Regions from separate parts of the Glutamicibacter sp. AOP38-B1-38 genome, predicted to be linked through region 3. Evidence: riboswitches for the same ligand, from Rfam matches in the RefSeq annotation. Region 3 holds a riboswitch; each other region holds the start of a gene.
The links. Region 3 has a riboswitch for S-adenosylmethionine ahead of ACT3TP_RS08780 (methionine ABC transporter ATP-binding protein). Riboswitches for the same ligand answer to the same signal wherever they lie in the genome.
Positions count from the first base shown of each region.

Region 1 (5,454 bases), on a different contig from region 3:
TGAACTCAAACTGACCGAAATAGGCGAAGCAACAGCCCTGTGGCGGAGCGTCGAGCTTACGCGGCCATGGAATGATCCGGAGGCAGATGCACGTAAAACACTGGAGAATCAGAGCTCTACGATTCTTGCGGGACGTCATGAGCAAAGACTGGTAGCTACAGCCATGGTTGGGTTCGACGGACACCGAGGCTGGCTATATTACGTGGCGGTCCAACCCGGCATGCAGGGCCAGGGGTTTGGACAGGAGATTATGGGGGCAGCGTCGCGTTGGCTTGCTGAACAAGGGGTGCCCAAAGTACAGCTCATGGTGCGTACCGAGAACACTGATGTGATCGGATTTTACGAGCGGCTAGGCTACGAAGCTCAAGAAGTGGTGGTCCTAGGCAAAAGGCTTGGATAGTTGGAACGACAAAGGGTAGGCGAGGACGTTGCCGTCCGCACCTACCCTTTATTTCGACGTTCTTTGTTATAGCGTGACCAAACCATTGTCGGTTTCAAAGGTGACCGACAAGATGCCCGGAGTGCCGTTGGGTGCTTCGTATTCCATGCTCACCGCGCCAAGATTGACGTTCTCTGGCTGGCCTAGCCAGTCTAGGACGCGGTCGCGGGAACCAGCGATAGTGATGCTTTGAATCGCACCTACAGGCTCTAGAGCCTTCGAAGGGTGCAGATCCTCCGTTCCTGCGTCCCAGCGAAGCAAATACGGAACCTGCGGATCAGCGATGAGCCCCTTGATTCCAACTTGCTGCCAGGTGAGTTCGCGGCCGTCTGGGAACTTGCGGTTTCCCGGAACAGATTTACGTCCCAGCCGCTCTTCGGCGCTGGAGAGGTCTTCAACGGAAACGCACCATCCCATCCAGCCGCCGCCAAGCTCGGAGCGGGCTCGTACTGCCTGCCCAAACGGTGCTTTGTCGCTGGAAGGGTGGTTTAGAACTTCAACAACTTCTAGGTACTGGTTGTGCTTGAGCGGGAAAATTACATTCCGCGTTCCAAAACGCGGATGTACGCCCCCCTTGACGAATTCCAGGCCCAAAGCCTTGGAGATTCTTTCGGCGGTTGGCATGAGCCCATCGGGGCCACATGCGTAACTAACGTGATCTAGCCTCATCATGTGCCCCATCATGTCACTATGTGATCTCAGTCTCGACTTAGGCGACCCTAAGTGGTAATGGTGGGATCGAACAGTCTGCATAAATTTCTTCATTAAAGATCTATATGACCGATTGAGTCACGTTAAGCTATCTCATATTGCCAAATTCTTCGGCTATCGGGCAGACTTGAGTCAGGTCATGAGTCCCAGTAACAAGCCCCGGCTTACTGGGCGGCAACCCTCCGCCGCGGTGGGGTGCCCCGGGTGAAGACCTGGCCCTCGACGCACCAAGCGTTGAGGACAAGCGCGGGTTACCCCCTTCGAAAGCTCCTCGACGAGGAATTTGCCGTCGGTGTGTTTTTGAGTGGTGTACCCCCATAGTCGACAAACAATATGGAGGAAACCATGAGTAACAACTGGTCTTTTGAAACACGTCAGATCCATTCCGGGCAGCAACCAGATCCGGTCACCGGTGCGCGTGCCCTGCCGATTTTCCAAACCACGTCTTTTGTTTTCCCGAACGCCGAGAGCGCCGCGGCTCGCTTCGCACTGCAGGAGCTGGAGCCGATTTACACCCGTATCGGTAATCCAACGCAGGAAGCGGTAGAAAACCGTATCGCGGATCTTGAAGGCGGCGTCGGCGCACTGCTGGTCGCCTCGGGGCAGGCAGCAACCACCCTCGCAATTCTCAACTTGGCTCAGTCTGGAGACCACTTGGTGGCCAGCCCGAGCCTCTACGGTGGAACGCAGAACCTGCTCAAGCACACGCTGCGCAAGCTCGGTATCGAGGTCACCTTCGTGGCGGATCCAGACAACTTGGATCAGTGGCGTGCAGCGGTGAAGCCAAATACCAAGGCCTTCTTCGGTGAAGTCGTCTCCAACCCGCGCCAAGACATTTTGGACATCGAGGGAGTCTCACAGATTGCCCATGAGGTCGGGGTTCCACTGCTGGTTGATAACACCTTGGCAACCCCATATCTGATCCGCCCCATCGAGTGGGGCGCGGATATCGTCATCCACTCGGCCACCAAGTACCTCGGTGGTCACGGCACCGCCATTGCCGGCGTAATCGTGGACTCGGGCAAATTTGATTTTGCGAAGGATCCGGAACGTTTCCCGGACTTCAACACCCCCGATGAGTCCTACAACGGTTTGGTGTTCGCCCGCGATCTGGGCGTTGATGGCATCCTTGGTGCCAATCTTGCCTACATTCTGAAGGCTCGCGTGCAGTTGCTCCGCGATCTGGGCGCGGCTGTCGCACCGTTTAATGCTTTCCTTATTGCTCAAGGTCTGGAGACTTTGTCTCTGCGTATCGAGCGTCACGTGCAAAACGCGAAGGAAGTAGCCGTCTGGCTTGAAAGCCAGGAGCAGGTTGAAAAGGTCGCTTACGCTGGCCTGCCTTCCTCGCCGTGGTTTGAACGCGGACAGAAGTACTCGGCAAACGGTGTCGGCGCGATTATTGCCTTCGATATTGCTGGTGGACTCGAAGCTGGCAAGGCTTTTGTGGATGCGCTGGAGCTGCATTCACATGTGGCCAACCTCGGTGACGTTCGTTCGCTCGTCATCCACCCGGCGTCGACCACCCACGCGCAATTGACCGAAGACGAACGTCTGGCCGCCGGTGTGCGTCCGGGCCTCGTTCGGTTGAGTGTGGGACTTGAAAACATCAAGGATATTCTCGCTGATCTGCAACTTGGTTTTGCTGCCACTAAGCAGCTCTCTCACCAGGAATTGCAGGAAACCCTTTAGGCATGGCATCCATAGTGACTACCGAAGAAACTCTGCCATCGCAGGAACTTACCGACGGGCAAGACGGCATTTTGCGTCGTGCGTTCGTGGGGGAGTACACCTTCGAAACCGGTGGCTACCTACCGCAGATCGAGTTGGCCTACGAAACATGGGGCCAGCTTAACGCGGAGGGGACCAACGCGGTGCTGGTGAAGCACGCGTTGACCGGTGATGCGCACGTATCGCGCGGAGATTCGCAGACCCCGGGCTGGTGGGAAGATTTTGTCGGCCCCGGGCTAACTGTTGATACCGACAAGTATTTTGTCGTGGCCATCAACATCATCGGTGGTTGCAATGGGTCCACCGGACCTAGTTCGCCAGATGAGCACGGCAACGCCTGGGGTTCACGCTTCCCCTTTATTACCATCAAGGATTCCGTGCGCCTCGAAGCGCGGTTGGCCGACCTGCTCGGGGTGCACTCCTGGCATACGGTCATCGGCGGTTCCATGGGTGGGGCACGAGCCCTTGAATGGGCGGTTGAATTCCCGCAACGCGTAAAGAACGTGGTGGTGATGGCCTCCACGGCGCAAGCCACGGCAGAACAGATCGCTTTTGCGCAGGTGCAGACCGAGGCCATTCGCCTCGATCCCAACTTTGCGCAGGGCGACTACTATGCCAACGGAGTGCGCCCGGATGCCGGATTGGGCCTGGCTCGACGCCTGGCGCATATTACCTATCGTTCGGAGGCTGAGCTTGAAGCGCGGTTTGCGCGTAATGCGCAGACCGGCGAACAGCCGTTTGTTACAACACGCGGCCCACGCGGCCGATACCAGGTGGAAAGCTATCTTGATCACCAGGCGACCAAGCTGGTTCATCGTTTTGACGCGAATAGCTACCTGGTGCTCACCGAGGCTTTGATGAGCCATGACGTGGCGCGCGGTTACGAATCGCTCACGGTTGCGCTGGCTCGACTGGAGAAGGTGAATGTGGTGGTCGCCGCGGTCAACAGCGACCGGTTGTACTTCCCGGCGCAGTCTGAACTGCTCGCCGCCTCGTTGCCGAAGCCTAAGCCGGTGCATTACATCGATTCACCGATTGGACATGACGGTTTCCTGACGGACGCCAAGCAACTTGGACCGGTACTGACCGCCCTAGTCTTTGATGACTAAGGGCTAAAAACTAAGCAGTCATATACATTTGGGACGTGGATTTTCGCACCAGTAATCGGTGCAACAAACCACGTCCCATTTGTTTTGTGTCTTTATTTTTGTCCGGGAGCGCTATCTCCAGCACCCAGCGAGGCATTCGGCGGCTGCACGGCGAAGGGCGTGGGAAGCGGTCTTTTTGCGCTAACTCCATCACCGGAAGACTGGTGGCGAATCCTGCGCAGGATCCACGGACCAAAGTACTCGCGAGCCCATTGCAGGTCTTCAATTCGTGCTTCGCGCCAGCTTCGGGTTGCGTGTTCTAATTGCGCGTCCATGACGCGTTCGTGGGGAACGTTCAGTGCATCGAGCACCATTGCGGAGATCACTTGGTGGCCCGCGGGGGAAAAGTGCAAGCGATCCGGATCCCACATTTGTGTTTGGCGCAGCTCGCTCAATGCCCAGAGATCTCCCACGACTGCGTCATGACGTTGGGCGATGGCACGGACGTTTTCGTTGTAAATTGCGACCTTGCCACGAATCCCACCAAGTACCGGGGTGTCGCGAATGTCCGGGCCGGTCAGTAAAACAATGGTGGCCCCAGTGCCACTTAACTCATTGATGGCGCCATCTAGCTTTTCGGCGATTTTATCCGGGTCGCCGCCGGGCCGGATGACATCATTTCCGCCCGCGCAAATGCTGATCAAATCCGGTTTAAGCGCGATTGCTGGTTCAAGCTGTTCTGCAACTATTTGATTGATTAGCCGTCCGCGGATGGCTAAGTTTGCATAGGCGAAATCCGGAACGGTGGTACTTAATTGCTGGGCGACGCGGTCAGCCCACCCACGATGTCTTCCCGGATTGTGCGGATCGGGGTCACCTATTCCCTCTGTAAAAGAATCTCCGAGCGCAACGTAACGCCGCCATGGATGATGTACTTCTTGGGGTGGGGCTGCCGGGCCGGAGATTGGGTTTTCAGACACTCCTACATTGTTACTCTTGGGTAACTTTATGTCAACGGATGAGAACAATTAATCGCGCAGCGCTTGGCTTCGCGCTTGCGTATATTCTTCGCGAGAAATGATTCCGCGTGTAAGCAGATCGTCTAGCTCGGATAGTTTCTGTTCCGTAGTTTTCTTCGGAGCTAGCATCTGCGAGCGAGCCAACCGGGTGGCGACGTCTGTCTGTAGGGTGAATGGATCAAATCCCGCTTTTCTGGTTGCCTTGTAATTTCGAACTGCGATGTAAATGATGAAGCCCACGAAAAGGATAAAGAGCACGGCAAATATTCCCGTTAGTAACGGAATAGCGCTAAAGGTCGTTTCCACGAAAGTTGAACCACCCAGTGGGTCTTCGTCGATGAAACCGAAATCCTGCAATTCATTAGAATCGATCAGCTGTGTTATATCCATCTCGTCCATGAGTCCCGTAATTCTGCGAGTTGGCCCCTGTCGACCACAAAGATCTATGACCGCTGGTGCTGCGTATTTG
Region 1 covers NZ_JBQSWU010000008.1:134,409-139,862, reverse strand. Annotated here, with positions in the region: partial or broken gene ACT3TP_RS06830 (GNAT family acetyltransferase) at 1-400, shown strand, start outside; gene ACT3TP_RS06825 (VOC family protein) at 467-1,111, opposite strand; SAM riboswitch class IV at 1,286-1,403, shown strand; gene ACT3TP_RS06820 (bifunctional o-acetylhomoserine/o-acetylserine sulfhydrylase) at 1,484-2,839, shown strand; gene metX (homoserine O-acetyltransferase MetX) at 2,842-3,987, shown strand; gene ACT3TP_RS06810 (SGNH/GDSL hydrolase family protein) at 4,080-4,946, opposite strand; gene ACT3TP_RS06805 (SHOCT domain-containing protein) at 4,995-5,384, opposite strand.
Region 1: another riboswitch for S-adenosylmethionine. It lies ahead of ACT3TP_RS06820 (bifunctional o-acetylhomoserine/o-acetylserine sulfhydrylase); the one in region 3 lies ahead of ACT3TP_RS08780 (methionine ABC transporter ATP-binding protein).

Region 2 (5,454 bases), on a different contig from region 3:
GTGCCACCGGGCCAAGTCCGCAGCGCCGATCAGCCCGGCATCCGAGCCAAGCTCGGCTCGTACAACGCGAGCAAACGGCCGGTAGCCTCGCCCCGGCAGTAACTGCCGGTAGGAGGCCTCCGCCTGTTCGACCAGGCAGGTAGAAGCAGACCCTAGTCCCCCCGCCGATGACCACGACACCAGGATCCAGCACAGCCACAAGATTCGAGATTCCCCTCCCGAGCCATCGGCCCATCTCATCGATGAGCTCCATGCAGGCAGGGTCGCCATTGACCGCCAATGCCGTCACCATCGCTCCGCTCACCTTGGCTGGATCCGCATGGCAGGCTTCACGCAGGCTATGCGCCCGCGGAGAATCCAACCGGACAAGCTCCGCGCCTTCACGGCCCAGTGCGTTGCCCGACGCGTATTGTTCCCAGCACCCTCGATTTCCGCACGGGCAACGATGGCCGTCCACCACCAAAGTCTGGTGCCCGAACTCCCCTGCGACGCCAAAACTGCCACGCAGAATACTGTTGCCGAACATGATGGCACCGCCGATACCCGTGCCAAGGGTCAGGCAGACGCTCAGCTCTTCGCCTCGCGCAGCTCCGAAACGATGCTCGGCCCACCCTGCGGCGTCGGCATCATTATTCAGGACGACCTGGCGGTTCATCTTCGACTCAAGACGTTCACGCACCGGCTCATCACGCCATGCAAGATGCGGGGAGAAGAGGACATGCGAACCGCTTCGGTTAATCCAGCCGGCGGCCCCGACGCCCACGGGCATATGAGCATCCCCGTCGCTGAGCTCGCTGACTACCTCGGCAATAGAATCTTCGGTCAAGGCTGCGCTCCGGCCCGGAGTAGGGCGGAAGCTTCGGCGAAGAATCCGGCCGTGGCCATCGACCACGCCCCCGGCGATCTTCGTCCCGCCGATGTCTATGCCGACCGCAAGGTTTTCGGTAGACATTTCACCCTCCCAATGCGTGCGTGTAGTTCAGCAGCTAGCCTTCGAAGGACTTCTTGCTGCTCGCTACCAATGCCCGGTCCACCTCATGGAACCCAAAACAGAAACCTGCCGAAAGCACGAAGGACTTAATCGCAATCTCGTCGAGTTCATCCGCCACATATACCAGCTGGACGGGCCCGGCAAGCACTAGTAGCACCAGCGTCCACACCGCATATACCCAAGAGGTTTTCGCCTGTGCCATCTGCGGGTATTGAGAACGACGGTGAATAGTGCGTAAGCCGATGACCAGAATGACCCCCGCCAGAATCGCCGCCCCAGCGATGAAGAAATAACGTTGAGTGCGGATCAATGTCATGGTCACACCAATTAAGACACCGAGAATTGCAGACATCCACCAGCTCGCGGAGCGCAGTTCGACCAGTTCAGCCCGTGGCTCGCTTTCCGTCACGGAGCTCCCTTCGGTTATTTATCGGCGTCGAGAAAAGTTGTTGACGCTATGTCAAGGATACGCTTTGGGCTTTGCCCGGCCGAAACCCGGCACGGACGGAAAACGCGCAAGCCCTTCAAAAGCGCATTGCGGTTTTGGTCAGAGCAACAGCGTCCAGGTCACTACGGCGGTCCGGTCCGAAGTATTTTCCCAACTGTGCGGCTCACGGCCCGGGAAGGTTACCGTATCGCCCGCTTGCAGTTCAATGCGGTCCTCGGGCAGAACCAAGGTAAATTCTCCGGAAATCACGTGCAGAACTTCCACCTTGCAATCCACTGAATACAGCTCGGCTTCCCCCGAGCCCTGAGGCGCGACCTCTGCCCTAATCATCTGCACCCTGGTCTCGGCGCGGGGAGTGACCAGTTGTTCGGTGATCCCTTGACCACCCAAAGCGATTCGCGGCGCGTGCTCCAGCCTGACCAATTTGGTTTCAGGTACTGAGAAGAGCTGTCCAACCTCTAAGCCCAACACTTCGCAGAGCCTGAGCAACGTCGACACCGAAGGGCTAGTCAAGTCTCGCTCCACGCGAGACAAGAACCCCTTGGTCAGTCCGGACATTTCGGCCACCTGGTCGATGGTCATTCGTCGGGTTTGGCGTACCCCACGCAAACGGGCGCCGATATTAATCGACGAGCCGGTGGGCTCTACGGGCAGTGTTTTCATGCTCTCCCACCATTTTGACACCGGCGCAGCCCTAGCTTGGCAGCACCCGGCCTACAATTCCGCTAAACCAATCCGGTTCAGGTTCCTACACTGCGTCAGTTTACCAATAGGCAACGAGAACTTCGCCGAACTCACGCTTCAGTCCTGAAGTCAGCAACCAAGCCCTCAATGCGCCGGCGCTGTTTATTCAATCGCCAAGAAACTAGACTCGGCACATGGATACCGCTGGCAATCCGTCCTCCAAGAGGCTTCGGACCTACTTGAACGAGGCCCGCAACACCGTGCTCTGGAAGTGCCAGGGACTCTCCGAGGAGTTGGCCCGCCGCCCCATGACGGATACCGGAACCCACATGCTTGGTGTCATCTACCACCTAGCAATCACCGAATACGGTTATTTCGGCGAGTGCCTAGGTCGTGTGCCCAACGATCGGCATGTGCTTCAACTACTGCAAAGCGATGAACCGCAGATCGACTTCCTGCCTCCGGCCAGCTTCTCGGTAGAAGATGTTCTCGCGTTGTACCGAAAATCCATCGCATTTGCCGAACACGCGCTTGACGAATTGAACTTAGAATCCCCGGCAGAGGTCCCCTGGTGGTCCGTGCATCGGCATACCACCGTGGAGCATCTTATTGTTCATATGATCGCGGAGACCTCCCGGCATGCCGGGCATCTCGATATCGTTCGAGAGCTTCTCGACGGACAGGTAGGACTGCGCGAACAGGCGAGAAATATCCCTGGATTCAGCGCTGAGCAATGGAAGGAACAACGCTCCTCGCTGCAGCGAATCGCCGAGCAGTCCTAACAACGATTCTTCGCCAAATCTTGCTCATAGCTCTGGCAGGGCACCGCCTCTAACAGGCCGCATAGGCTCGCGCTAGCTCGGATGGCCCTGACCGAGCCCAGCGACTAGGAGCACCACCTGGTGAAACTGCCGGTCCGTAGCCTGGCGTTGGTCCCAACGGACCAGAGGCGTTGGACCTGAGCGGCATATTGCGCAGCGATACTCCCGCGCGGCTCGGGCAGGCCTGGCGGCATCGACGGCGGGTCGGGAGGGGAGCCACTTGCCGGAGATCGGTCACCGGGCCAGCCACCGGTAGTGCCCGATGTCCAGATCCCCGCCCGGCGACCTTCGCCTGCGCCAAGCGCAGGGTTCTTGTGGGCGCGGTCCGTGCACCTCCCGGTGCTCGGCTCTGCTTCCCATGAGGCCCGCGAGAGCCGAGTATGACGTCTCACTACGCATCCGGACAGCCCACGGGTGTAGCATCGTGGTGTTGCTTCACGAGATGCGGCGCCAAGCTCCGACTGGCCGCACACCAACCCCAGGTTCATGGGTGGTTCGGATGAAGAAGCGGTCCGTACTCCAACCGGCTACGGGCAAGAGCTCTTTTAAGGGTCCACGATAGTTATGGCTTCAAACGTCCTTCCCATTATTGACCTGCAAACCGGCCAGGTGCAGTTTCCGCTTCGCGGAGTCTGGGTCAGCTACTACGTCACCGACCCGCACCTGCTCACCCGATTGCTAGCCAGAACCGTGGGTCCGCCGAGCTTCGACAGGCAGCGCGAGGAACTTTCGGTATTCGTGGCAGCCCGAGGGCAAAACCCTGGCGCCGCTAAGGTATTTAGTCTTGCCAAATTCCCAGTGCTCGACTCACTCACTAAACTAGGGGGTTGAACCTAACCCGGATCATCTGCCCGTGAATGATCCAATTCTGCCGCAGGAGACTCATCCCCGTGATGGCCCCAACCTCAATTCCCGAACCATCCAAGGCGCAGATCCGCCGCTGGCGCCAGTACATGGCCGATGAGGTCGCCGAAGGTGCGATCTACCGTGAACTGGCCGAAAAGCGCACCGGACAAGAACGCCAGATTCTCCGTGGGCTAGCCGAAGCGGAAGAACGCCACGAAAATTACTGGCGCGCTAAGCTCGGTGAACACGTGCGCCCGGTCCGTCCGTCGATGCGGCGCACCATGTTGCGTTTCATGGCCCGGCATTTCGGTTCGGTGTTTGTCTTGGCGCTGGCCCAGCGTGCCGAAGGCAACTCTCCTTACGCCACCGATCAGGATGCCGCGCCGCAAATGGCCGCGGATGAGCAAGTGCATGAGGAAGTCATCCGTGCTTTGGCTACGGCCGGCAGATCCCGGCTGTCCGGCAACTTCCGAGCCGCGGTGTTCGGCGCAAATGACGGGCTCGTTTCGAATCTGGCCTTGGTCATGGGCATCGGCGCCACCGGTGTGGCCTCGTCCCTCGTGCTCTTCTCCGGAATTGCCGGCCTGCTGGCCGGCGCGCTGTCCATGGCTGCCGGGGAATTCGTGTCAGTCCGTTCCCAACGTGAGCTTCTCACCGCGTCGCGCCCCACCCAAGTCACGCTTTCTGCCGCCCGTGACCTCGATCTTGACGCCAATGAATTGGTGTTGATCTACAAAGCACGTGGCATGAACAATGAGGACGCCGAACACCGCGCGGCAGAACGCATGGGGCTGTTTACCTGCGATTGCAACCCCTCCTTCTCACTCCATCCAGAAGTTCGCAGCGCGGAACTGGAACGCGAACATGAGGAGCTTGGTTCGGCACCGGGAGCCGCCATTTCTTCGTTCATGTTCTTTGCTTCGGGCGCAGTCATTCCGATCCTGCCCTACATCTTTGGGCTCACCGGGCTAGCTGCGGTGAGCGTGGCGGTCGCTTTGGTCAGCATCGCGTTGCTGCTCACCGGCGGCGTCGTTGGCCTGCTATCCGGTGCGTCCCCGCTCAAACGTGGCGTGCGTCAGCTGGCCATTGGCTTGGGTGCGGCCGCTGTAACCTACTGCTTGGGCTTGCTTTTCGGCACCACCGTGGCTTAGCTCCAAAAGCAGACTGCTGGCCGTTGCCCCAACATGACACAGCTTGAGGCAACGGCCACTATCGTTGTTAGAACCGCGTGCGGCGCCGCAATGGAGTCATTGTTTTAATGAATTCGACGGCTTCTTGCACGGTGTCCACCAAAGCTATTCTGCTTTCCATGGCCCTCCCGGCGGCAAGCGCCTGCAGCAATGGCCAGACCGGTAGCTTCCGTGTCCAATGCTCGCGGCCCACCAACACAATGGGAGCGACGCGAGCGCCGGTCGCGTAGTAGTTTTCGCAGGCGTCTTGGAATATTTCCTGGACTGTCCCGGCAGCACCGGGAAGCACAATGATTCCGCCGTTTGCCTGTTCGAGCAGGATGGCTTCGCGAATCGAGTTCGTGAAAAACTTTGCTATATGCGTGGCGAACAGGTTTGGTGGCTCATGGCCGTAAAACCAGGTGGGCACGCCCATTGAATTTCTCGTGCTGGGGTATTCTTCACGCACTCGCAATGCTGCACGCGCCCAGGCAG
Region 2 covers NZ_JBQSWU010000005.1:48,034-53,487, reverse strand. Annotated here, with positions in the region: gene ACT3TP_RS04305 (ROK family protein) at 1-952, opposite strand, end outside; gene ACT3TP_RS04300 (hypothetical protein) at 987-1,400, opposite strand; gene ACT3TP_RS04295 (helix-turn-helix domain-containing protein) at 1,539-2,102, opposite strand; gene ACT3TP_RS04290 (DinB family protein) at 2,318-2,905, shown strand; SAM riboswitch class IV at 3,378-3,490, shown strand; gene ACT3TP_RS04285 (hypothetical protein) at 3,509-3,775, shown strand; gene ACT3TP_RS04280 (VIT1/CCC1 transporter family protein) at 3,838-4,941, shown strand; gene ACT3TP_RS04275 (LOG family protein) at 5,009-5,454, opposite strand, start outside.
Region 2: another riboswitch for S-adenosylmethionine. It lies ahead of ACT3TP_RS04285 (hypothetical protein); the one in region 3 lies ahead of ACT3TP_RS08780 (methionine ABC transporter ATP-binding protein).

Region 3 (5,454 bases):
GTGGGCGCCATCGAGGAGCGCGGACGCTTGCCCGGCTCGATCCGGTTCGGGTCGGCGGGATCGTACACCGTGGAGAAATCGGTCAGCTCGTTGTTCAGCAGGAAGCCGCGCTCGGGCACCACGATGCCCGAGCCGCCGGTCTGCTCGATGGTCAGGGTGTAGGAGACGACGTTGCCCCAGCGGTCCACCACCGACAGGTGGGTGGTGGAGATGTTCTCGGTATCCTGCTCAACCACCGGCTCGCTGGTTGCCGCCGGGCACACTGCGTCATAGTCCTCGATGTCGCCCGGCGCCACCGGCTTCTCCGCGGCCTGTTCGGGGTTTACCGCGCACGCCCGGTCGACGCCGAAGAGCTTGTCGGTCAGCGTATCGGTGGGAACATCCACAAAGGCCGGGTCGCCGACAAATTTGCCACGGTCGGCGTAGGCCAGGGCCGTCGCCTCGAAGTAGTGGTGAAGCGCGGTGGGCCGCTCCATGCCGGCGAGGTCGAACTCGCCGAGAATATTCAGCGATTCACCGATGGTGGTTCCTCCGCTGGAGGATGGAGCCATGCCGTAAACATCGAGGCCGCGGTAGCTGACCTGGGTTGGCTGCTGCTCCACGACCTCGTAGTCCGCGAGATCGGCGGTGCTCACATAGCCAGCCGGAACCGGGAGTTCGGTGTCCGCGGACGTGGGCGGAGCCTGCACCGTCTGGGATATTTCTTCGGCCATTTCGCCCTGGTAGAACGCCGAGGGGCCCTGCTTCGCCAGCAACCGGTAGGTCTGGGCAAGATCCGGGTTCTTGAAGATGCTGCCAACGTGCGGCGCATCGCCATCAGGCAGGAATAGCTCGCTGGTGGAGCCGAAGGCTGCGAAGCGCTCCTTGTTATCCAGGGTCTGTTCGCGGAATGTTTCATCGACAACGAAGCCGCGTGAAGCTACCTGGGTCGCTGGGTGCAGAACTTTCTTCAGGCTTTGGGAACCCCAATTGTCCAGCGCGCGCTGCCAGGTGGCCAGGGTTCCGGGTACGCCGACCGCCACGCCGCTGGTCACCAGTTCGGGAGTGAAATTGTAGGGCTCGCCGGTTTCCGGATCGATGAAGGCATCTTGGGGCATTGCTGCCGGTGCGGTTTCCCGGCCGTCGATGGTGCTGATTTTTCCGGTTTTCGCGTCGTAGTACATGAAGTAGCCGCCGCCGCCGATGCCCGCACTATAAGGTTCGGTCACGCCTAGCGCGGCCGCCGTTGCGACCGCCGCATCAACCGCGTTGCCGCCTTTGCGCAGGATCTCGATTCCGGCGGCGGTCGCTTCCGGGTCTACGGAGGAGACTGCGCCGCCGCTGCCTTTGGCCGTAGGCGTTTTGTCGGTCGCCCTGGGATCGGCGCTGGCCGGAAGGGCGGTGAAAGTTCCCAGTCCCAGCGCCAGTGCCGCGGCGCTGGCGATAGCTCTCGTACTTGCTCGTGACATACTTTGATCTCCTGAAAAGGTGGGGATGAAGCAAGCGCCAATTTACGGGAGAAGCACCTGAGACTTAGGCTGTGACACGCGTCACCGCGCATGCTTGTCGCTCATTACGCTCAGGTGAAGACTTCACTAGCGTCGGATTCACCGCCGTCGCCTCAAGGGCTTCGGAGGGCATGCCGCCACCGCGGCAGCCAGCGATCCGGCCACCGAATACAGCAGCTTCGGTGGCCGGACTGCGTTTAGGCTAGGAGAATGAGCAATGAACCTACCTCCGAGCTGCCCCCGGTAGATCTCGCCGCCGCCGCGCAAATGTGGGCTGACTACCGAAACAGCTGTGCCACCGATCCGGGCGACTACGTGGTGGAATACTTCGGAGACAGCGCTGAGCTCGCCGAGGCACTGCTGCATCAGGTAACCCACGGGCAGAAACGTGCCACCTCAAGCCTTGAAAACGATTACCTTGCCGAGAACGAACCGCTTCCGCGGGTCGGTTCGCACTGGATCGCCTGCGACGGCTCCGGGACACCGAAAATTATCCTGCGTACCAGCGAGGTGACGCTGAAATCATTCGACCAGGTGGATGCAGATTTTGCCTTTGCCGAGGGCGAGGATGACCGTAGTCTGGCCAGCTGGCGCCGGGAACACGAAAAGTTCTGGAAACGGACGCAGCAGGCAGATTTCGCCAAGCAGTGGGAACCGGCAATGACCGGCGTGCCCGGTGAGCGGATCGTGTGCGAACGCTTCGAAGTGGTCTGGCCGCGCAGCTAGCTTCCAGGCACCTAATTCATCTCCACCTTTCGGTTCTGGAAGCTTGCTTTGCGTTCAGGCCCAGGGGCGTCCTCGCACCCGCCGAGTTCTCCTGAGTCAAGATGCGAATTCAGCGTCGTCACGTGGCGACATATGACGGGTGAGTCGCGCATTTATGGCCGGTTTTCCGCCGATCTGCGCACCGAGGTCGACTTCATGACGCGTATATAACGTCATGGTTGTTCACGAAGCGGGCACGGGCACAGACTGAAACTGTTCGATTCACCTATCGAATGGTAACCATCCAGAGCGACCGAGAGACCTGGCTCAACGACGTCGCAGCAACCACCCTCACGGGGCCGGTGCTACAGCCAGGACCGATGGAGCAGTCTGAAACACCGGCTTTGTTCCCGAGATTCAGAGCCTGGCGAAAGCCAGCGGCATCCTGAATCCGTGGATCGTCGCTGTTTGAGACTCTGCGCGGTGCCAGCACCAAGGAGAACAAATGCAAACGACGTTATCTGGACGATCACATGATTGAGATTCGCCAGCTGCATAAGCACTACGAAACGGCCCAGGGCCGTGTGGAGGTCCTCAAGGGGATCGACCTGGACGTTCAATCGGGGACAATCACCGCGGTGGTTGGGCCCTCAGGCGCCGGGAAGTCCACCTTGTCCCATTGCATCTCGCTGTTGGAAAAGCCCAGCAGCGGTCAGATCCTGGTAGAAGGCAAGGACTTGTCGGTGCTCTCTGGCAAAGAACTATGCGCCGAACGTCGTGCCATCGGCACGATCTTCCAGAACTCGGCCCTTTTGCGCCGCATGACGGTAGCCGAAAACGTTGCGTTGCCGCTGCGAAACCTGGGAGTAGTCCACCACGAGATGGAAAACCGGGTCGCTGAACTCCTGAATCGCGTAGGTCTGGCGGATTGGGCAAATTCGTACCCCGGAGAACTTTCCGGTGGCCAACGCCAACGCGTGGGCATTGCCCGAGCGCTGGCGCTGCGTCCGCGTCTGCTGCTCTCCGATGAAGCAACCTCGGGGCTCGACCCGGAATCCACCACGCAGGTGCTGGAACTGCTTGATTCCCTGCGCACCGACTTGGGCTTGGCGATTATCTTGATCACCCACGAGATGGATGTGGTGCGCCATATCGCCGACCGCGTCGCGCAACTCGATGGCGGTCGAATCGCCGAGTACGGCGAACTTCGAGGCCTGGTAGCGGATCCGGGATCGGTGACCGGTTCAAAGCTTCTGCCATTGCGCCCCGATCTGGTGCCCGCCGGCTACGACTTCACGCTGACCGTGGCCTACCAGGCGGCAAATGTGGACCCAGCCTGGATATCCCGGCTGGGAACCGAACATGGCGCGCGGGTCGCGCTGCTCGGTGGCTCCGTGGAAGCACACCACGAGGGAACGCTGGGCCGCGTTGAAATCGGTCTCGCGGGCATTGCCGCAGAACGAGCTATTGCCGTCTTGGCTGGATGGGGATTGCGCGCCACGCCACGATCCCAGCAGCTCCTCGCGAGTGTGGCCGACCGCGCGGAACGCATCGAGGTGGCGGTATGAGAATCCCAACCGAAAGCGCAGCGGTCGGTACCGACACCCCATGGAACGAACTGCCCGCCCTGATGCTTCCTGCCTATGGACAGACCTGGGCAATGGTCGGCATCGTGATGGTCTTGGTGATCATTTTTGGCGGCATCATGGGTTTGGCGCTGTTCAACACCGACCGGCAGGGTCTCTTTCCGCACGACAAGAGCCATGCGGCACTGAGCTGGTTCGTCAACATGGGACGCTCATTGCCGTTCCTGGTCTTGATGGCGGCGATTATTCCATTCACCAAATGGGTGACCGGAACCACCATCGGCATTTGGGCAGCAGTGGTGCCGATGACCATTGCGGGCATTCCCTTCTTCGCGCGGCTCGTGCAGAACGCGCTCAATGATCTGCCTAAGGAGAACCTGGCCGTCGGGCTGGTGACCGGTGGATCGCCGCTGCAAATCATCGGGGCAACCCAGATCCGTGAGGCGCTGCCCGCCCTGGCCTCCGCCGTCACGCTGAACACCATCTCGATGGTCGAGTATTCGGCCATCGCGGGAACCATCGGGGCCGGCGGCATCGGCTATCTGGCGGTCACCTACGGCTATCAGCGGTTCGACATGAATGTCATGCTTGCCACGATCCTTGCGCTCATTCTGACCGTGCAAGCAGTCCAATTCCTCGGCGATCGCATCGCCCGCGCGCTGGCCCGCCCCTAAGCGCCCTAGAACAAACGAGAAGAACATGACGACTTCACCCAAAGGCCATGACCATGGCTTCACTCTGCGTAAAAACACCGCGAAACTGCCTTGGACCATCGCGGCATGCGCGACCATTGTGGCGCTCGTCCTTGGCGCGTTGCTGGTTCAGCAAAAGTCCGCTCCAGCGCTCGCGTCCACCGAGCCCGGCAAAACGAATTTCAAGGTCCATTTTGAACCGGCAATGGCCGGGGAAGAGAAGATCCTGAAATTCGTGGCCGAGACCATCGCGCCGGATTATGGAATCGAGATAGAACCCATTGGGCTTCAGGATCCAATCCAGGCGAACCGCGCCGTGGCCGAAGGGCAGTTCGACGCGACCATCTTTGAACATGAGTGGTACATGCGGCAATCGGCAGAAGCCGCCGGCGTGGAATTGACGCCAACCGTTGAACTGTACCAATGGGGCTTCGGTCTGTATTCCACCCGCTACGAATCGGTCGAGGTTCTCCCCGAGGGGTCGACGCTGCTCCTGCCTAACGACGTCGCCAACCAGGGGCAAGCGCTTTGGCTCCTGGAGCGCGAGGGACTGCTCGGCCTGAACCCCGACATCGAACCGCGTACCGCGAAGATGGCCGACGTGGTTGACAACCCGCGCGGCTTCGAGCTGAAGGAAGCAGACCTCCTCGCCATGCCGCGCATGCTAGACGATGTGGATGCAGCCATCGGATACGTGTCGCAGTTCGATGCCGGAAAGGTCGGCCGCGACAAGGGAATCCTGTTCCCGGAACCGCCTAGAACCTTCGCCTCCAAGCTGATCTTCGGCACCGAGTTCTCCAAAACTGCCGATGCAGCCAAGCTAATCGAGGTGTTCTCCGATCCAAGACTGCAGGAATACCTGAAGAACACCGAGGATCCGTTGGTCCAAGGAGTGCTGACTCCGGTATCCGCCGAGTAGGGCCGCTCACTGGAACTATGCGAACGGCCAGCCTGAACCAGAGAGGTTCGGGCTGGCCGTTCGCT
Region 3 covers NZ_JBQSWU010000012.1:51,778-57,231, reverse strand. Annotated here, with positions in the region: gene ggt (gamma-glutamyltransferase) at 1-1,448, opposite strand, end outside; gene ACT3TP_RS08785 (ASCH domain-containing protein) at 1,698-2,213, shown strand; SAM riboswitch class I at 2,490-2,579, shown strand; gene ACT3TP_RS08780 (methionine ABC transporter ATP-binding protein) at 2,726-3,760, shown strand; gene ACT3TP_RS08775 (methionine ABC transporter permease) at 3,757-4,452, shown strand; gene ACT3TP_RS08770 (MetQ/NlpA family ABC transporter substrate-binding protein) at 4,478-5,389, shown strand.

Region 4 (5,454 bases), on a different contig from region 3:
CTGCCTGTTATCGGAAGGCCGCCGCGGACCGCGAATCCCCAGAGCTTTATCTGCTGAGAGTTGTTGCCGGCGAGGTGAACCCAGGGGGTGCCGGAGAGCTGCTCGGTCATTGATGCGCTGCACGCTGCAGTCCCAGCACTCAAGATGAATGCTGGGCCTGCCTGGTCTTTGGATGCTACTTCGAGGCGCCGATGGCCCAAACACGCGGCAGTTCGGTGCCGTTGACCGCCAGATCGCCGATCAGCCGGGCCTTGAACACCCACGGATTGTGGTTTCCGGCGGTGCGGGCATTGCGCCAATGCCGGTCCAGGTTCTTCGAAACGCTGGTAGCCGAAGCGGCCAACGCGTCGAAGGCGTGGGTGATCGCGTTGAGCACCAGCGGGGTCAGCACCACCTGGGCCTGCGCGCTGGCCAGCTCGGCCGCGTCATTGGCCGCCTCGTCTTCCTCCAACGTCACTTCGCCCTCGTGCCGCGCCAACGCGGTTTCATAGGCTCCCTGCAGGGACTGCGACACGCGTTCCACGGTTCCGGCCGCCGCGAACGCAGTGGCGGATACCTCGCCGATGACCTGAAGCAGCTGCGGATCCTCGGCGGCCACGTTGGCGGCGCCATGGCTGAAGGTGCGCTTGCGGGCCTTCAGCTCGGCGGCGAAGTCACGTTCGGCGGCCTTGGCGGACCCGGCCAGCACAACCAGCAGCACCTGCTGGTAGAACGCGGTCTGGTATTTGAAGCGGGTGTCGAAGTCGATCAGGTCCTCTTCGGCGACGACCGCGTCGGTGAAGGTGGAGGTTCCGGTGCCGGTGGTGCGCTGTCCGAAGCCGTCCCAGTCATCGGCCAGCACCACGCCGGGCTGGTGCCGGTTGACCGCGGCGATCACGCGCTTGCCGGTATCGGTGCGCTCGGCGTAGGTATCCAGCCAGTCGGCGAAGATCGAGCCGGTGGAATAGTACTTGGTGCCGTTGACCAGGAACCCTCCCTCGCCATCCGGGGTGACCTTGGTGATCACCTCGCCCACCTTCACGGTGCCGATCTCGGTCCAGGAATTCCCCACCAACTCCCCGGCGGCAAAGCGGGCCAGCCACTTGTCGCGCCCCGGCCCCGGGGCGGCTACCAGGCGGTCTTCGACGAAAGCGAAGTGGGCGCGCAAGGCCTGGGCGATGCTGGAGTCCGCGGCGGCCAAGTCCACGAGCAATTCGAAGAGCTCGGCCAAGGTGGCCCCTGCCCCGCCGTGGGAGACCGGGACGCGCAATGCGCCGAAGCCGGCGGCGGCCAGCTCGGCCACCTGCTGGTGCGGCAGTTCTCCGCTGCGGTCGCGTTCGGCGGCGCCGGCGGCGATCTTTTCAAAGTGCGGGGCGAAGCGGGTTTTCAATTCAGCCAGGCGGTTGGCGGTGGCAAGTACGGTCATCAGTTCGGTCCAATCCGTGGGTGCGGTTGAGGTTTAGGTGTAGAGCGAGAGCGGCTGGGTTTCCCCGCGCAGGAAGTACGCGCCGACCTCGATTTTCTTGTAGTCCACCGGGTCGTGCAGCGAGTGGGTGCGCACATTGCGCCAGAACAGATCCAGGCCCACATCATTCTGCGTAGAGGAGGAACCGGTGACCTCGAAGATGCGGTTGGCGACCTCCACGCCGATCTCGGTGGAGACCACCTTGGCCTCGGCGATTTCCACCGCCAGCGCCGCGCGTTCAGGCTGGGTGACATTCCCCGCCTTGGCCAGCAGCGCATCGAATTTGCGGCCGAGCTTCTCGGCCAGGGCGGCCACCGCGGCGGTGCGCGCCTTCAGCTCGCCCACGGTGCGCTGGAAGACGACGTCCTGGGAGTAGGTCTCCGCCGCCGAGAGGAACCAGGCGTTCTTGCGGCCCAGCAGGATTTGCTTGCCGCGGGCCAACGCGCCCTCGGCGATGCCCAGGTAGAAGTTCGCGAAGGCCAGCTGGATCCCGGGGGTGAGCAGGGTGGAGACCGGCTCGTCGGTCACCGCCCCGAGCAGATCGGCGGCCTCGATGCGCACGTTGTGGTACTTCAGCGAGTTCGAGGCGCTCAAGCGCTGGCCCAGGTAGTCCCAGTCATCGACGATTTCCAGCCCTTCCCGGTTGCGCGGGAGGACGAAGGCCAACACTTCGCCGTGTCGCGGGCCTCCGGAGACCTCGGCGTTGACGACGATCACCTCGCCGACTCCGGAGCCGGTGGAGAAACGCTTGAAACCGTTCAGCCGGAAGCCATCGTCCTCCGCGGTGAGCGTCAGCTGCGGGTCCACCGGATTCACCGAATCGCCCCAGAGCCAGCCTCCGGCCACGGTCCGCTGCCACCACTCGGCCTGGGCTTCGGCCGGAGCGTAGAAGGCGATGCCGGACTGGTTGATGTAGTGGTAGGCCAGCAGCTGGGAGATGGACCCGTCGGCCGCGGCCAGGATGCGGATGGTTTCAAAAGCGGTGGCCCAGTGCGCTCCGGCTCCCCCGAATTCGGCCGGAACCAGCAGGTTCAGCAGCCCGGCCTCGCGCAGCAGCTGCACCTCGGCGAAGGGCTGCTCGTTTTTGCGGTCGCGCTCCAGCGCGTCCGCGGCCAGGGTGGCCGCGACCTGCTCGGCGATCTCGCGCCAGTGGGCGAGCTCGGCCTCGTCTGCGCTCCCGGTGTAGGGAACGCGGGGCAGTTGCGTGCTCAGTACGGTCATTTTCGTTCTCCCTTAGAGTCTTGCTCCGAAGGAAGCAGAAAGTTGCTTTCTGCTGATCCATCGAACCTGGCGTTAGCACTAGCTGCCGAATGCAGGCTTGCTGCGGCGTCGTCGAGCCAGGTCTCTCAGCCGCTCTGGATGGTTGGTACTTCGAGTGAAACACCGCGGCATGAGCGGATGGAAGGAGCACGTCATCCGACGGAATAGTCGGTCAGAAGTCGTCACAAAGCGAGATTTCCGGCGGACTTGGACCGCCCCGAAGGCGCTGGGACGCCGTCATACTTCTGGAGGTTACGTCATCGGCGATCGGAGAGCTTGATATCCGGATCCAGCATCAATCGACCGGGCACCTGTCAGGGGGATCTCGGTTTCTCAATTAGCCGACAGCGATAAGCGTCAGCGAATGCGGGGGTGGATCATGGATCCAGCGATCAGGCATCCCAGATGGCCGGATTGCCGGTCATTGTTCCCATGCCCGTAATCCTTGCCAGCAAGTCAATGGGGAAAGCTGGGCTGTGCTCGAAGTTGCAGCCTTGCCTATTGCGGCCATCCCGCCAGTTAAACCAATAACCGCGCCATCCACTGATGGCGCGGTTATTGGTTTATGCAGGCTTCTTGGATTTACTAGAGCAGGAATGCCCCGAGGATCCAGACGGTAGCAAATGCGGCGGTGCCCTGGATGGCGGTGGCCACGCTCAAGGTCTTGTAGGCCGTGATCACCGGGATGCGGCTGAGCTGGGAGACCACCCAGAAGTAGGAATCGTTGGCATGCGAGACGACCATCGCGCCGGCGCCAACTGCCAGGACACTGAGCACCATGCCCAGTTCGGAGTCCAGACCGAGGGATCCGAGCATCGGGGCGACCAGCGCCGAGGTGGTCACCATCGACACGGTGGATGAGCCCTGCGCCGACTTCAATGCCGCGGCGATCAGGAATGGCACAGCCAGTCCGAGACCCAAGCCGCTGAGCGAATCGGAGAGGATCGTGGTCAGCTCCGAGGCTGCCAGCACAGCACCAAAGGCTGCGCCGGCACCGGTAATCAGCAGGATGGGCGCCGCGGTGCGCACGGCTTCGTGCATCTGCTCGTTGAAGTCGGCAAGCTTCTTATTGCCGTTCAGCAGCAAGGTCGCGGCGAGCAAACCGAAGATCAGCGCGATCACCGGGGTGCCGATGAAGGACAGTGCTTCCAGTGCGGCGCCTTCGCCGAAGGGATGCGATGGAAGCTTGGCAATCGATGCCGCGCAGATCAAGACCAGCGGAACGAGGATCGGCAGGAAGGCCAAGCCAGGGCTTGGCAGCTTGCCGAAGCTTGCACGCAGCTGCTCGTAATCGAGCTCGGAGATGTCGTTCTCATCCTCGGATGGCAGCGGAGTCCACGTGGACTTGTTGAAGCGGCTGGCATAGAACAGCCCGGCCATGGCCGAGACCACTGCCACCGGCAGGCCGATGGCGATGATCAATCCGAGGTTGTCGGCGATGCCGATGGACTCGGCGGCTGCCAGCGGTCCTGGGGTCGGCGGGACCATGGTGTGGGTGGCATACAGGCCGGTCATCAAGGCAATGGAGGTGGCCAGCGTGGAAACACCGGTGCGCAGGGTGATGGCCTTGCGCAGGGAGTTGAGCACCACGTAGCCCGAGTCGCAGAAGACCGGTATGGAAACGATGTAGCCGATGAGCGACAGCGTCAGGTTGGGGAATCTGGTGCCCAGCACCTTGATCAGCGCATCGGCCATGGAGATCGCGGCCCCGGAACGCTCCAGGATGATGCCGATCATCGTGCCGAAGAGGATTACGAGGCCAATATTGCCCATGGTGCTGCCAAAGGCGGTGGTCACCGTGGAGGCGACCTCGGCGATGGGGATCTTGTAGGCGAAGGCCGCGAGGATGGCCGCGCCGATGAGGGCGAGGAAGGGGCTGATTTTCCAGCGTGCGGTGACCAGCACAATGGCCACCACGAGGATCAGCAGAACGAGGAGTTCATACACGGCGAGTTGGCTCCTTTGCCAATATCTGTGGCCCCCAGCCCGAACCTGCAATGGCGCAGGCGGTCGTTCTGGGTGCGAGTTCCGGCCCGTTGCTGCCGCCCGCTATTCCGCCAGGTCAAGCTGCTCAGGCTTTTCCTGCGAAGGTTGTTTCGGCCGGGAGGACCGGTTCAGCGGGCGCTCAACTTCGAGCATCTTGCCAATACTAGGGACTGCGGACTCAATCACCTATGGGCGCACGCCCATATTCTTATGCCGGAAATTCCTAGAATATGTGTTTCTGGTCTAGGGCGACCGCTGCGTAGATGGCATGCTGCAGCCGCACCGCCTGGCCGGTGTGGCGGATGTCCACCCCGGCGATCAGGGCTACGCGCTCCAGACGCTGCACTAGGGTATTGCGGTGTATGTGCAGTTCGGTTGCGGCCTGGGTCATCGATGCTGCGGCAGTGACGACCAGCAGCGTCTTCGCTTGCTCTTCGCTCAAGTCCCGGGCGGGCCGGGCAATATGGCTCAGGCTCTGCGCCGGTGTGCGCGCGATAGCGGTGGCGATTTCCGGGCTCCAGATCTCCCGGTTTCGTCGCTGGGGTATCAGCGCCGGGAGCGCCACGAGGGCACGGAGGGCTTCGGCTTCGGCCAGCAGGTGTCCGGCGCCTTCTGCCGGGGCGGAGGCAAGATAGCGCTCCGTTGCGCCTTGGTCTTCCTCGAAGGCCGGTTCGTTCGCCAGCCGGATCCGCCAGAACGCACCGGAGAGGTTGATCCAGGAAGTGCGCCGGCCCTCAACGGCCGGCACATCCAGCAATGGATCC
Region 4 covers NZ_JBQSWU010000025.1:48,989-54,442, reverse strand. Annotated here, with positions in the region: gene ACT3TP_RS14430 (hypothetical protein) at 1-110, opposite strand, end outside; gene ACT3TP_RS14425 (acyl-CoA dehydrogenase family protein) at 176-1,405, opposite strand; gene ACT3TP_RS14420 (acyl-CoA dehydrogenase family protein) at 1,439-2,665, opposite strand; SAM riboswitch class I at 2,720-2,810, opposite strand; gene ACT3TP_RS14415 (GntP family permease) at 3,290-4,651, opposite strand; gene ACT3TP_RS14410 (CdaR family transcriptional regulator) at 4,914-5,454, opposite strand, start outside.
Region 4: another riboswitch for S-adenosylmethionine. It lies ahead of ACT3TP_RS14420 (acyl-CoA dehydrogenase family protein); the one in region 3 lies ahead of ACT3TP_RS08780 (methionine ABC transporter ATP-binding protein).